Regions from separate parts of the Eisenibacter elegans DSM 3317 genome, predicted to be linked through region 1. Evidence: riboswitches for the same ligand, from Rfam matches in the RefSeq annotation. Region 1 holds a riboswitch; the other holds the start of a gene.

Evidence for each region. A riboswitch is a leader RNA that binds a small molecule or an ion and turns the genes downstream of it on or off. The one in region 1 is predicted to bind S-adenosylmethionine.
Region 2: linked by a shared signal. The riboswitch ahead of G499_RS0103925 (O-acetylhomoserine aminocarboxypropyltransferase/cysteine synthase family protein) and the one ahead of metH (methionine synthase) in region 1 are both predicted to bind S-adenosylmethionine.

What each region holds. Positions count from the first base shown of each region.
Region 1 covers NZ_AUMD01000021.1:9,355-17,181, reverse strand. The annotation lists gene G499_RS0108840 (heavy metal translocating P-type ATPase) at 157-2,595, opposite strand; SAM riboswitch class I at 3,283-3,394, shown strand; gene metH (methionine synthase) at 3,550-7,317, shown strand; gene G499_RS19330 (alpha/beta hydrolase family protein) at 7,782-7,827, shown strand, end outside.
Region 2 covers NZ_AUMD01000012.1:77,268-85,094, reverse strand. The annotation lists gene G499_RS0103940 (FKBP-type peptidyl-prolyl cis-trans isomerase) at 1-365, opposite strand, end outside; gene G499_RS18640 (homoserine dehydrogenase) at 695-1,933, opposite strand; gene G499_RS18635 (homoserine O-acetyltransferase family protein) at 2,023-3,114, opposite strand; gene G499_RS0103925 (O-acetylhomoserine aminocarboxypropyltransferase/cysteine synthase family protein) at 3,242-4,537, opposite strand; SAM riboswitch class I at 4,896-5,006, opposite strand; gene G499_RS0103920 (AMP-binding protein) at 5,397-7,076, shown strand; gene groL (chaperonin GroEL) at 7,338-7,827, opposite strand, start outside.

The DNA.
Region 1 (7,827 bases):
TTTGATGATGAGAAACCTGTTGCGTTAAGGTCAAATTATACCAAGATTCACTTGATTTGATTTTCTTGATAATCAAGGATTTTTGGTGCCAGAAATTCTCCAAACCAATTTTGATTGGGTATAAAAGACATCCGTGGGTTGGGTATTGTATGTGGCTTATGCTCTTTGGCCAATCCACCGCAAGCGCAGGCTATTGGCCACGACACTCACACTGCTGAGTGCCATCGCTGCTCCGGCCAACATAGGGTTGAGCAAGAAGCCATTGAAGGGATACAAAATACCCGCCGCAATAGGGATGCCGATCAGATTGTAGATGAATGCCCAGAAGAGGTTTTGGCGGATGGTGGCTACAGTCTGCTGTGAGAGCTTGATGGCTTGGGGGATTTTGCCTAGGTCAGAGGAGATGAGGGTCATTTTGGCGACTTCCATCGCAATATCGCTGCCTTTACCCATCGCGATGCTTACGTCGGCTTGGGCCAGGGCGGCGCTGTCGTTGATGCCATCGCCGACCATTGCCACCACTGCCCCTTGGGTTTGGAGGGCTTTGACAAACGCAGCTTTTTGCTCGGGCAGGGTTTCGGCCTGATAATGGGTGATGCCCACGGTTTGGGCAATGGCTTGAGCGGTGGCGGCATTGTCGCCGGTGAGCATATAGACCTTGATGCCACCTGCTTGGAGGGCTTCGATAGCGGCCTTAGAGCCCGGCTTGATGGGGTCGGCAAGGGCAAATACGGCAAGGGCTTGGGTGTTGTCTGCCAGCCAAATGACCGTCTGAGCGGTAGCACCCCAAGCTTGGGCTTGTTGCACTAGCTCAGGGTGGAGGTGTATTTGCTGCTCGGCCAGCAGGCGTTGGTTGCCCACAAAATAGGTTTTGTCGCCGTAGTGTGCCTTTGCGCCCTTGCCCGTGATGCTTTCGAAGGCTTGGAGGCTGGCACTGCTTATGCCTTCATAATGCGCCAAGACAGCCTCTGCCAAGGGGTGCTCTGATTGTTGCTCTATACCCACCAAGATTTGCTTGAGCAGGGCTTGCTCCGCTTCGGGGACTTGCCAATACTCCGCGATGAGGCGAGGGCGGCCTTGGGTGATGGTTCCCGTTTTGTCTAAGACCAGATGGGTGATTTTTTTGGCCAATTCGAGACTTTCGGCATCTTTTATCAAAATCCCTTGCGAAGCGCCTTTGCCCACTCCTACCATGATGGCCGTAGGGGTAGCCAGCCCCAAGGCACAGGGGCAGGCAATGACCAAGACCGTAATGAGTGCCAAGATGGCCTGCGTAAGAGCATTCTCCCCACCAAAAATCAACCAAAGCCCTGCCGAAAACAAGGCTATACCCATCACCGTGGGTACGAATACCGCCGCGATTTGGTCCACCAGTTTTTGTACAGGTGCTTTGCTGCCTTGGGCTTCTTGCACCATCCGGATAATCTGCGCCAAGAGGGTCTCCTTGCCGAGCTTATCAGCGCGAAACTGAAAGCTGCCTTTTTGGTTGATGGTGCCTGCAAATACTGCGTCCTTGGCCTGCTTGAGTACGGGTAGCGGCTCACCACTAAGCATACTCTCATCTACATACGATTGGCCACTGAGTACAGTACCGTCTACGGCGATTTTTTCGCCCGGCTTGACCCAAACGGTGTCGCCCTGCTGTACGGCATCGATGGGGATGGTCTGTGTCTGTCCCTCCCTTATCACAGTCAGGGTTTTGGCCTGCAAGCCCATTAGCTTTTTGAGGGCTGTAGAGGTATTGCCTTTGGCTTTTTCTTCTAGCAATTTGCCCAGCAAGATAAAGGTAATGATGACGGCTGCGGCCTCAAAATAAACGTGTGCGTGTAGCCCACGAGCGTGCCACACCTGCGGAAAAAGCGTGTTGAATACACTAAACAAATAGGCCACCCCTGTGCTCAGCGCCACCAAGGTATCCATATTGGCCGTGCCGTGGCGGGCTTGCTTCCAAGCATTGACAAAAAAGCCGCGCCCCAACCATAGCACCACCGGCGTACTCAGCAACCACATCAGCACATTGGCATAGGGCATATCCATCAGCCACATCCCCAGCACCACCACAGGCAAGGACAACACCGAAGCCCAGAGGGTCTTTTGGCGCAACTGCCGGTATTTGGCTTCGTGAATTTGTGTCAAGGTATCTTGCGTCTGCTCACTGTGACCCTCATCCGTGAGCAACAAGTCAAAACCAACCGACTGTATGGCCTTTTGCAAATCGGTGGGTTGTATGGCCGTGGGCAGATAGCGTACACTAAGCATCTCAGAGGCAAAATTGACCGATGCGCTCAACACGCCTGCCTGTGCCTTGGTGATGCTCTCGGCGCTGGCCGCACAAGAAGCGCAGCTCAGGTGCAACACAGGGAGGTGCGCCTGCCGTGTTTCTACCCCATAGCCCAGCGCTTCTATCTGAGCGACGGCCTGCGCCAAGGCTTCCTTCTCATCTAAGCCCAGCACCACCCGCTGATTGTTAAACTCCACCCGATGGGTAGCCACACCGGGTACTTTGTCGAGAGCTTTGCTGATGATCAGGGCGCAGTGTTCACTGCTCAGCCCAGTGAGATGGAGGTATATGGGCGTATCTGTCAGAACATTCATCTGTTTGGGGATTACGATTGACGAACTACGATTTGGGATTTTAGCTGTTACTTCGTCATTCCAAGATTGTCCGTAGGCCACCGTAAATCCCAAATCGTCAATTACTAAAACACAGCCCTTGGGTCAGATAATTCCTTCGGCAAGCAAAGTGCTGCTGGGCGTGTTTTTAGCTGCCTTCTTCTAACGAAGATGCTATGTAAGGATTTTCATTGTACATATAATCCATAGAATGCAGAGATTTTTTAGATATCTCAGCTAACAGTTGTATTATTATCAAAGTGGGCAATAATCGTTTGAATTGATGCTGTCTATTTGAATAGTGATGACTTTGATACTTATTACAAGGTCTTACCAATGAAGTCTTATTGCACTCAATTATCGCAAAGACAACATATTTCGAAAAATGACTTAGCGAAAACCCAATGGTTTAAAACAAACATGGAAGCATTGCTCCGCATAGGGCAATAAGCTCCAAATATAAAAACCCGTGGCGCTTTGGCTTCGAATCAAACGAAGAGAGCTTCATCCTAGGTATACCCCCCTAAGTCATCATCAAGCCTTAGAAAAATACTATTTTTTTGAATTAAACCGCCTTCTATAGAACTTTTTGGGGCTGAGATGGGTTTTTGGGAAAAATTGCCTTACTTTTGTAGGCTAATTATCCGTCTCCTCTTTTTCGCAAGAGAAGACTTATACAGAAGCGCGAAGAGAACAGGCTCTGTGAAGCGCTGGCAACCTGCCGCTCGGCAAGGTGCTAATTCCTGCCCAATAAGGAGGCCTCCTTGGGGACATATAAGTCTGAATTCATCAAACCCAATTTCTGAGTATTCAGCACTACCGCAAGTAGTCGGCTTTTCCGGCTACTAATTGAAGCGCTGCGTTGCCCTTTGTTACTTTCTGCATCGGGACGGCGCGGTTTGATGTTAATTTTTGGTCACTCAAAACCCCTATTCGATGAGCATTTACGACATTCTCCAACATCGTATCCTAGTCCTTGATGGTGCTATGGGCACGATGATCCAACGTTACAACCTTACTGAAGAAGACTACCGCTCGGAACGCTTCAAGGACTACGCCCACTCGCTCAAAGGCAACAATGACCTGCTCTCGCTCACACAGCCCGAAATTATCAAGACCATCCACCGCCAATACCTAGAAGCCGGTGCAGACATCATCGAAACCAATACTTTCAGCGGAACGACCATTGCTATGGCCGATTACCATATGGAAGACTTAGTGTATGAGCTCAACTATGAGTCGGCACGTATTGCCAAAGAGGTGGCTTTAGAAGTAACGGCCTTAAACCCCGACAAGCCGCGTTTTGTAGCCGGCTCGATGGGCCCTACCAACCGTACAGCCTCCCTTTCGCCTGATGTAAACAACCCCGGATACCGTGCCGTTACCTTCGACGAACTCGTAACAGCCTATTATGAACAGGCCAAAGCCTTGGTAGAAGGTGGGTCAGACTTGCTCTTGGTCGAAACCGTGTTTGACACCCTCAATGCCAAAGCAGCACTTTTTGCCATCGAAAAATACTACGAAGATGCCGGAGTGAGGCTGCCAATTATGGTATCTGGCACCATCACCGATGCCAGTGGGCGTACCCTCTCAGGGCAAACCATCGAAGCTTTCCTATACTCTATCGAGCACCTGCCCTTGCTCAGTGTAGGCGTTAACTGTGCGCTAGGTGCTGACTTGATGCGGCCTTATATCCAATCGCTGTCCAAAGAATCACACTTTATGGTTTCGGCTCACCCCAATGCGGGCTTGCCCAACGAGTTTGGGGAATATGACGAAACCCCGCAGGAGATGGTGGCAGTCATTGAAGAATTTTTGCAAAATGGCTGGCTCAACATCATCGGTGGCTGCTGTGGTACTACCCCCGATCACATTCAAGCCATTGCAGAGGCCGCTGCCAAATATAGCCCCCGTACCCCCAAAGAAGCCGACAAATACCTCAAGCTTAGTGGCCTAGAGCCGGTAAAAGTTACCGAGATGACCAACTTTGTCAACATCGGAGAACGTACCAACGTAACCGGATCTATCAAGTTTAAGCGCCTCATTCAAGAAGAAAAATACGAAGAAGCCCTCAGTGTAGCCCTCGACCAAGTAGAGGGTGGGGCACAGGTGATAGATGTCAATATGGACGAGGGGATGCTCGACTCCGAGCAGGTCATGACGACCTTCCTCAACCTGATGGCTGCCGAACCCGAAATCGCTCGTCTGCCTGTGATGATTGACTCCTCTAAGTGGACAGTCATCGAGGCCGGCCTGAAGTGTATTCAGGGCAAGGGTATTGTCAACTCTATCTCGCTCAAAGAAGGAGAAGAAAAATTTAAAGAGCAAGCCCGCCTAGTGCGCCGCTATGGCGCTGCCGTAGTAGTGATGGCCTTCGATGAACAAGGTCAAGCCGACAGCTATGAGCGCCGCCTCGAAATCTGTAAACGCGCTTATGATATTTTGGTCAATGAGGTTCACTTCCCTCCCCAAGACATCATCTTCGACCCCAACATCCTGACCGTCGCGACGGGTATCGAAGAACATAACAATTATGCTGTGGACTTTATCGAGGCCACACGTTGGATCAAGCAAAACCTCCCTCACGCCAAGGTGAGCGGCGGGGTGAGTAATATCTCTTTCTCTTTCCGTGGCAACAATGTGGTACGCGAGGCTATGCACGCGGCCTTCCTTTATCACGCCATCAAGGCAGGGCTGGATATGGGTATTGTCAATGCCGGGATGATAGAAGTATACGAGGATATCCCCAAAGATATGCTCGAACTCATCGAAGATGTATTGCTCAACCGCCGTCCCGATGCCACCGAACGCTTGGTAGACTATGCCGAGACGGTCAAAAACCAAGGCAAGGAAAAAGTACGTGACGATGCTTGGCGCAACGCTCCAGTAGAAGAGCGCCTCAAACACGCCCTGCTCAAAGGCATTACCGAATACATAGACGAAGACACTGAAGAGGCTCGCAAACTATACCCAGAGCCGCTACACGTAATCGAAGGCCCACTGATGGCCGGGATGAACGTCGTAGGCGACCTATTTGGAGAGGGCAAAATGTTTTTGCCCCAAGTAGTGAAAAGTGCTCGGGTGATGAAAAAATCGGTGGCCTACCTGATGCCTTTTATGGAAGAGGCTAAGGCCGCCGCCGCCGCCCGTGGTGAGCTGAGCAACCAAGGCGGAGGCAAGGTACTGATGGCTACCGTAAAAGGAGATGTACACGATATCGGCAAAAACATCGTCGGTGTAGTACTGGCCTGTAACAACTACGAAGTGATAGACTTGGGTGTAATGGTCTCTGCCGAAAAGATTTTGGAGGAAGCCAAAAAACACCAAGTGGATGTCATCGGCCTGAGCGGGCTGATTACCCCCAGCCTCGACGAGATGGTGCACGTAGCCGCCGAAATGGAACGCCTAGGTTTTACCATCCCGCTACTCATTGGCGGAGCAACGACCTCCAAAATCCACACTGCCGTCAAAATAGCGCCCAAATACAGTGGCTCCGTTGTACACGTGCTCGATGCCTCGCGCAGCGTGCCCGTAGTGAGCAACTTGCTCAGCGAAGACAACAAGGCTACCTATGCAGCACAAATCCGCGCGGAGTATGACCGGATGCGCGAAGGACACGCCAACCGCAAGAAAGACAAAAGTATGCTCCCTATCGAAAAGGCGCAGCAAAACAAATTTCAGATCGACTGGGACGCTACCGAGATTGTCAAGCCGCAGTTTCTGGGTAAAAAAGTACTGGCCGATTACCCTCTCGACGAGCTGGCACAATACATCGACTGGACTCCTTTCTTCCAGACTTGGGAGCTACACGGGCGCTTCCCCAACATCCTCGAAGACGAGGTAGTGGGCAAGGAAGCCACCAAGCTCTATGCAGATGCACAGCAGATGCTGGCGCAAATCATTGAAGAAAAATGGTTTACAGCCAAGGCCGTCTGTGGGTTCTTCCCGGCCAATACGCAAAACCACGACGAAATCGCAGTATACCGTTATGCTACTGCCGAACTAGAAGCTACCGCTGCCCGCCAAGCCAATAGCCACACCCACGGCAACGTTTCGGAGCTGGCCTATCACGAAGACCGCAGCCAAACGATCGCCACCATCCAGTCGCTACGCCAACAGGCCCAAAAAGCTGACGGTGTACCCAACCTCTCCCTCTCAGACTTTATCGCCCCAGTAGGTAGCGGCAAAGAAGACTATATCGGCGGTTTTGCCGTGGCCATCTATGGCGCAGAGGAAAAAGCCAAAGCTTTTGAAGCTGACCACGACGACTACAACGCCATTATGGTCAAGGCTCTCGCCGACCGCTTCGCCGAAGCTTTTGCGGAGCGCCTCCACGAGCGCGTCCGTAAAGAATTTTGGGGGTATGTGCCCGAAGAAGCACTTGATAACGACGCACTTATCCGTGAGAAATACCAAGGTATTCGTCCTGCTCCGGGCTACCCTGCCTGCCCCGACCATACCGAAAAGCTGACCCTCTTCGGCTTGCTCGAAGTAGAGGAGTCAATCGGCTTATGCCTCACCGAAAGCTTGGCGATGTATCCGGCAGCCGCCGTATCAGGATGGTATTTTGCCCACCCACAATCCAAGTACTTTGGCCTGGGTAAAATCGAAAAAGACCAAGTCCAAGCCTATGCCGAACGCAAAGGGGTAAGCATAGCCGAAGCCGAACGCTGGCTCTCGCCCAACCTCAACTACGACAACTAAAATACCTCTACGCTGACAAGACGACCAACTTGTCAGCGTTTTTTCTTATCATTGACACACACTACTAGACATTTTTGGTTGTTGTCATTGTTATACTCATTTCACCCCCTGTTCTTGACACATATTTAACCACAAAGGCCACCAAGGAGCATCCCTATTGCGGTTTTTTCGGAATATCTTATCTGATTCAGCGCGCCCTAATACTGAATTTTGGTATACATTTGCCACAAAAAGTCAGTAGCTTTTTGTGGTTGTACGCCCTATCTAGACGCTAAAACTAGATGAATCCAGCCCTGATTAGGAAATATGCAATATTTTATACCAAAACAGCGTAAGCGCCATTAGGTGATCCAGAAAATACCCGGTAACAAAACTTAAACAAACTTTAAAATACCCCTTATACACCAACAATTTCTTAGGTTTTTGTATATTTCCTAAAATTACTCCTAACTAACTTGATACTGATGCTACGCCTACGTATTTTTTGTTTGTGGATTGTTACTACCCTAC
Region 2 (7,827 bases), on a different contig from region 1:
TTGGCATCGATTACGGCTACATCGCCATTCACCTCAGCCACAGTTACAGGAATTACCTGCCCGTTGCCGGCTTCGGCTTGGAGCTGTGTGCCTACAGTTGTTGCCGGTGGCAACTCGTTCATAGGAACCTCAAACATCATTTCGGGGTTGACAGGCCCGTAGGCTTCTGCTGCCGGAATTAATACTCCTTGCTTGGCTTGGCCTACTTCCATTCCCAATACGGCGGCCTCAAAGCCCGGAATCATCATTCCTTGGCCTAGTTGAAACTCAAGCGGCTCCGCATCAACTGATGAGTCGAAAAGGGTGTTGTCCGTAAACTTTCCTGTATAGTGAACTTTTACGATGTGTCCTGAAGATGCTTTCATAATTAAAATATGCTAAATGGGAAAATAGAAAAACACAGAAGATGCGCTGTAGACAATGTTGAAGGACTAGCGCTGATGATTCAAATACAGGCCGAAGGAGTTCGACTACGAAGGTACGGCTTTTAGAACTGGAATCAAAAAATATTGGCCTTGTGTTGGCAGATGATTATTTCCCACAAAGGCAACAAGGATCGCTCATAGAGAGGTTTTTAGCAGTAGGGCATCGCTGTGTGTGCGTTGGAGGGCGCGTTTTTAGGAGATACCAACACAAAAGCCCTTGGGCTTGTTACCCCCAAAGGCTCTGTGGAAACACAAACCAAAGCAAGGACTTAGGCCGCAGTCAATGCGTCGGCTTCTTGCCGAATGGCTGTCGGTTGAGGAACTTCCCGCCCTGTGTCGGCAATGAAAATACGGCGCGCCAACAACTCTTCCCGAACATCGACCAAGTTTTGTAACGACACTACCCCGATGACATACTTGAAGCCGGCTTCGCTGTAGCGTACGCTGATTTCGGCAAAATCAAAAAGCGCCAAATCCTGCTCCTCGTGATAACGAATGTACACCTCTTTGTGGAGGGCTTGGCTGAGCTGCAGGGCACGGTTGCGCTTTGATTTTTTGTATTCATACTTATACCCATAGCGCAGCGCCGAGATGTCCGACAGTACGGCAGAGCCGGTAGGGTGGCCACCTGCGCCCTTGCCAACCAACACTTGCTTTTGCGAAAAAGCCGCCGCCACAATCACAGCATTGTACTCATTCTCGACATGATAGAGGTAGTGGTCGGCGTTGACAAACCTTGGCAATACGGCCAACGATACTTGGTGCTCATCCAACTTGATTACTTCGGCCACCAATTTGATTTTGAAGCCTTTTTCTTGGGCAAATCGCGCATCGTAGCTGCTCAGGGTATCGATACCATAATTGAACACTGCCTCCGGACGCACCAGCAGGCCGTATGCCTGAGCAGCCACAATACAAAGCTTGTACTTAGCATCAAACCCACCCACATCGAGGGTAGGGTCGGCTTCAGCAAAGCCTAGGTCTTGTGCTTGTTTGAGCGCATCGGCATAGTCTAGGTTTTCTTGCAGCACCTTGGTCAGGATGTAGTTAGAAGATCCATTGAAAATTCCCCCCACAGAGTAGAGCAGCTCATTGTCATAATACTCTGCCAATGTACGGATGATGGGAATACTGCCACACACTGCCGCCTCATAAAGCAAGGAAGTACCGGTAGCCTCTTGGATAGCCAACAACTCGGGCAAGTGCTCGGCCACCATTTTCTTATTGGCCGTTACTACATCCTTGCCCTGCTCTAGCGCTTTTTTGACAATCTCGTAGGCCTCATCGGCATCGCTGATCATCTCTACAACCACATTGATGGTGGGGTCTTCCAGAATATCATCATAATTAAAAGTAAAAAACTTCTGTGGCAAGCTGCGGGGCTTTTGTGGGTCTTTGACACAAATCCGCTCGATGCTTACCTGAAAATCAATTTTTTGGAGAATATCGTACAATCCTTGGCCTACGCAGCCAAATCCGAAAAATCCGAGTTTTAGTGGTCTGTTCATAAGTCAACAACAATTAAGGGTACTACGATTGATTAGTGATATATGGGTATAAAATTTTGATAATCAAATGTTTGACAACCTAAAATACTTTAGGGCAAAGGGTTAGACGGCAGCCAATACTGATGTTTGTAGAGCAGTGCTCTCAGGTGGTCACATTCGAGCAGAAAGCCGTCGTGCCCATAGGCTGAGTCAATTTCTTCATAAACCGCCTGTGGTAGGTGTGTGGCCAAAAACTGTTGCTCAGCCGGAGGGAAAAGCAAGTCTGAGCGAATACCGATGACCAAGGCACGGGCTTTGACCTTCGCCAGCGCGGCCTCTGCGCTTCCGCGCCCCCTGCCTAGATGGTGGCTGTCCATCGCCTTCGAGAGCGTCCAATAAGCAAAGGCATCAAAGCGATTGCACAGCTTCTGCCCCTGATACTGTTGGTAGCTAGCCGCCCTAAAGGTATGGGGCAGTTCGGGAATCTGTGGCTCGGCCTGCGTCTGTTGGTAAGTGTGGTAGTTGCGGTACGACAACAGCGCCATCGCCCGGGCGGCCTTCAGACCGGCCTTGCCTGCCTCGGCGTGCGACTCAGCCCAAGAGGCATCTGCCGCAATGGCCATTCGCTGCGCTTCGTTAAAGGCAATCCCCCAGGGCGAATGCCAGGCGTTGGTTGCGATAGGCACAATCTGTCGGAAGCGCTCCGGATACATCACCGCCCACTCCAGCAGTTGCTGTCCGCCCAAGGAGCCTCCCAAGCCTAGAGCAACGGTATGTATCCCTAGGTGTTGGGCGAGCAACTCTAGCCCCTGCACCATATCGCGGATGGTCAGCTCCGGAAATCGATGATAATAAGGGTTGGCCGTCTGTGGGTCGCTCGAAAGCGCACATGTAGAGCCATAACACGAGCCCAGCACATTGGCACACACAATAAAATAGCGAGAGGGGTCGAGCACATTGCCCACGCCAAAAAGGCCGCCCCACCAGTCATCCACACGGGCATTGCCCGTGAGCGCATGACAGACCCAGATGACATTGTCGCGGGCTTCATTGAGCTTGCCATAGGTCGAGTAGGCCAGCTGAAACTCCGCCAGTTGCCCCCCCAACTCCAATGAAAGGGGCTTTTTATGATAAAAAACCTTGTTCTTCAAGATATAAGGCGTATTTCTGAGTGCCGCTAAGGCCGTTATTTTACTTGACATAACATAATTTGGAATTGACGATGCTAGATTGACGGGCTACGAGTTTAGGTTGACGAGCTACGATTTGGGATTGACGAGCTACGATTTAATCGTAAATCCAAAATCCCAAACCGTAAACTCCCACTGCCTACAACTCCGCAAAAGCCTGTTCGAAGTCGGCACGGATATCATCGATATGCTCAATCCCCACCGACACCCTCAGCAACCCGGGCGTTACACCGGCGGCCAACTGCTCGGCTTCGCCCAGCTGTTGGTGTGTTGTCGAAGCAGGGTGGATAATCAGGGTTTTGGCATCGCCCACATTGGCCAAGTGGCTTGTCAGCTTGAGGCTGTTCACAAAGCGCTCTGCCTTGTCCTTACCGCCCTTCAACTCAAACGAGAGCACCGCCCCGTAGCCACGCTTGAGGTATTTTTTGGCCAAGCCGTGGTAAGGACTACTCTCCAGCCCGGGATAATTGACACGTACTACGTGCGGGTGCGCCTCCAGCCACTGTGCCAAAGCCAAGGCATTCGATACGTGGCGCTCTACCCGTAGCGAGAGGGTTTCCAGCCCTTGCAGCAGCAAAAAGGCATTGAACGGACTCAAGGCCGGGCCAAAATCGCGCAAGCCCTCTACCCTTGCTCGGATGATAAAGGCGATATTGCCAAAAGGCCCACCTTCACCAAAAACCTCCCAAAATTTCAGGCCGTGGTAGCCCTCCGAAGGCTCGGTAAACTGAGGGAACTTGCCATTGCCCCAGTCAAACTTGCCTGAGTCAACAATCACCCCACCGATGCTGTTACCGTGGCCGCCTATCCACTTCGTGGCTGATTGTACCACGACAGCAGCGCCATGCTCGATAGGCCTAAACAGATAGCCCGCCGCCCCGAAGGTATTGTCTACAATCAGCGGAATTTGGTGCTTATCGGCCAACGCCGCAATCGCCTCAAAATCAGGAATATTAAAGCCCGGATTGCCGATGGTCTCCAAATACAACGCCTTGGTACGCTCATCTATCAGGCGCTCAAACGCGGCTACATTGTCGCCTTCGGCAAAGCGCACTTCGATGCCCAAACGCTTGAAAGCGACCTTAAACTGATTGTAAGTACCCCCATACAGAAACGAGGTAGAGACGAAGTTATCTCCGGCTTCGAGGATGTTGTTGAGGGCAATAAACTGCGCCGCCTGCCCTGAGCCTACCGCCAAGGCCGCCACCCCGCCTTCGAGCGCGGCTACGCGCTTCTCAAAAACATCCGTGGTGGGGTTCATAATACGGGTGTAGATATTACCAAATTCCTTGAGAGCGAAGAGATTGGCACCGTGTGCGGCATCTTTGAACTGATAAGAGGTAGTTTGATAAATGGGTACAGCGCGCGCACCTGTTGTAGGGTCTACTTCTTGGCCGGCGTGCAATTGGAGGGTTTCAAATCTTAGGTCTGACATAGGAGCATATGGTTTGAGTGAGTATTTACAAAGTGTACAAAATCTATGGATTAGCTATATTGCTGATTACATACAAAAAAGCCTGAGCAGCGCTTTGGCAGTTTGTTTTTGAGGGGTAGATGTGCGAAAAGACTCAGACTAAGCGTAACGGCTTAGCACAGGGTTTCGACATCACCAAACAACTGCAAAAGCGTTGCTTAGCAACAGCAAATAATCGTTGTAATCGTAAGGGGGGTAATGGTATGAGGATAAGTACTGCTCAAATTTGCCCCAAAGGCTAAATTTGCCGAATGATTTTGGAGAAGTGCCTTGGCCTGATTGGCTACCGAAGAAAAATTGTTTGCGAACATAAGTGTTTAATTTATATGCCCTAATTTGATTTAGGTAGGAATTAGCACCTTACACCCTATCGGGAAGCAGGTTGCCAGCACTTCATAGAGCCTATTCTCTCCGTGCTTCTGTATAAATCAACTACTAGCAAAACAATGGTTGAGCAGTAATTGAAACAGTCAATGTGATTTCGATATCGAAATACACGTATTGTTTACAAAGTTAGAGGATGATTTTGGAACGCGCAACTTTTGCGGCAAAATATTTTTGATTTCTTCTGCTAGACCGTATGATGAGCAAAAAATGATAAAATTATTAAACACCTCATAATAAGCTATTTAAGCAATACGTACTGATAAAAATTAGACCTTTTTTTGGTAAATCATCATTATTTTGAGATTTTTAGAACTTCAGATGTTCCCCCTTGACAAACATACTGACATATATGCGCTTCTCCACACATTTTATCTGAGGATATACTAGAAGCACACCTACTCTTAATTACGATAAGCTAAAAACTCCAAACACAATGAACACATTTCCTTGGCACAGCCACTACCCAAAAGGTGTAGCACATACCATTGACTATCAGCGCTACCCCAATCTTTTGGCCCTTATGGAAGAGGCTTTCCAAAAATATGGGAACGCGCCGGCCTACCACAATATGGGTGTAGAACACAGTTATGCACAGTTAGACAAAATGTCGCGTGATTTTGCGGCCTATCTCCAAAGCCTTGGGCTGAAAAAAGGCGATAAATTTGCCATCCAAATGCCCAATGTTACCCAGTATCCGGTGGCTTTGATGGGCGCGTTGCGTGCCGGTCTGACGGTAGTCAACATCAACCCCTTGTATACTGTTCCCGAGATGACACACCAGTACAACGATGCAACCGTAAAGGCCGTCATCATTATGGCCAATTTTGCGGATAAGCTTCAGGAAGTATTGCCCAAAACACAGGTCAAGCATGTCATCGTAACGGAAATCGGAGACTTGCTCGGTACGTTCAAAGGGATGTTGACCAACGCAGTAGTGAAGTATGTCAAGAAAATGGTTCCCCCTTTTCACATTCCCGGCGCAGTGGGCTTCAAACGAGCGCTTCAAATAGGAGCTAAGTCGCCTTATACGCGCCCAGAGGTAGATGCCGAAGATTTGGCTTTTTTACAATATACCGGCGGTACAACAGGAGTCTCAAAAGGAGCAATGCTCTCACACCGCAATATGTTGTCCAACCTTTTGCAATCTAAAGAATGGTTTATTGGCGTAGAAGAGGGTAAAGAAGTGGCGATTACGGCCTTGCCACTGTACCATATTTTTGCCTTGACAATCAACTGTTTCTTGATGCTCTTCGTAGGAGCTAAGAGCGTTTTGGTAACCAACCCACGCGATATGCCCGGCTTTGTCAAAACACTACAACAAAATCCTTTCACTATTTTTACAGGCCTAAACACGCTTTTTGTAGGCTTAATGAATACACCGGGTTTTGATGCTATTAATTTTAGTAAGGTGAAGTTTGTCGTTGGCGGCGGTATGGCTGTACAGCGTGCCACCGCAGAGCGCTGGAAGGCCATCACCGGCAAATCTATTGCCGAGGGTTATGGCTTGAGCGAAACTGCCCCCGTATTGTCTGTAAACCCTCTCGACGGTAATGAACGCCTCGGCTCTATTGGCTTGCCAGTACCTTCTACTGAGCTGGCTATCTTGGATGATGATGGCAAGCCCGTACCTGCCGGTGAGCGTGGTGAGATTTGCGCCCGAGGGCCGCAAGTAATGCAAGGCTATTGGCAACGCCCTGATGAAACTGCTAAGGTGTTTTTCGAAGGTGGTTGGTTCCGTACTGGCGACATCGGGATGATGGATGACGACGGTTATTTCCGCATCGTAGACCGCAAAAAAGAAATGATTTTGGTTTCAGGCTTCAATGTGTACCCCAACGAGGTAGAAGATGCCGCCACCACACACCCCGGCGTACTCGAAGCAGCAGCGATTGGAGTACCCGATGACAAATCTACTGAGCGTGTGAAGCTTTTTGTCGTACGCAAAGACCCCAACTTGACTGCCGAAGAGCTGATCAAGCACTGCAAAGATCACCTAGCCGGCTACAAAGTACCACGCGAAATTGTGTTCCGTGAAGAACTACCCAAAACAAATGTTGGTAAAATCTTGCGTCGCAAACTCAAAGAAGAAGAGGATGCCGCAGCCAACGCCTAACACAATGCTGTAGGATTGTTGTAATACGCAGATAGGTGGGTATCAACTCCCACCACTAACACATCGGTCATTCCCAGTTTTTGGGAATGGCTTTTTTGTTCTCTAGCCTCTAGCGAGCACTCACCATCAGAAAGTATCCAGTGACATAAGAAAACCTATAAAAATGAGCTCTATATCGAAAAAAGCTACCCCGAATCGGAGTAGCTTTTTATCTGAAAAATGGAGTTTATAAAAAAGGGGTTTTCAATCGAAGGGAGGAGATTACATCATGCCGCCCATTCCGCCCATTCCACCCGGCATACCGGCGTGTCCACCGCCATTCTCCTCAGGGATGTCGGCAATCACACACTCAGTAGTGAGCAGAAGCGACGAGATAGAAGCCGCATTTTCGAGGGCAAGGCGTGTAACCTTAGTGGGGTCGATGACACCGGCCTTCATCATATCTTCGTAAACATCGGTGCGGGCGTTATAGCCAAAAGCATCTTTGCCTTCTTTCACCTTGTTGACTACTACCGAGCCTTCGCCACCGGCATTAGCTACGATTGTGCGCAAAGGCGCTTCGATAGCCAAGCGGATGATATTGATACCGGTTTTTTCGTCTTCGTTCGCATACTTCACACCGTCAAGCACAGCACCCGCACGGAGTAGGGCTACGCCACCACCTGGTACGATACCTTCTTCAACGGCAGCACGAGTAGCGTGTAGGGCATCGTCTACGCGGTCTTTCTTTTCTTTCATTTCTACTTCGGTA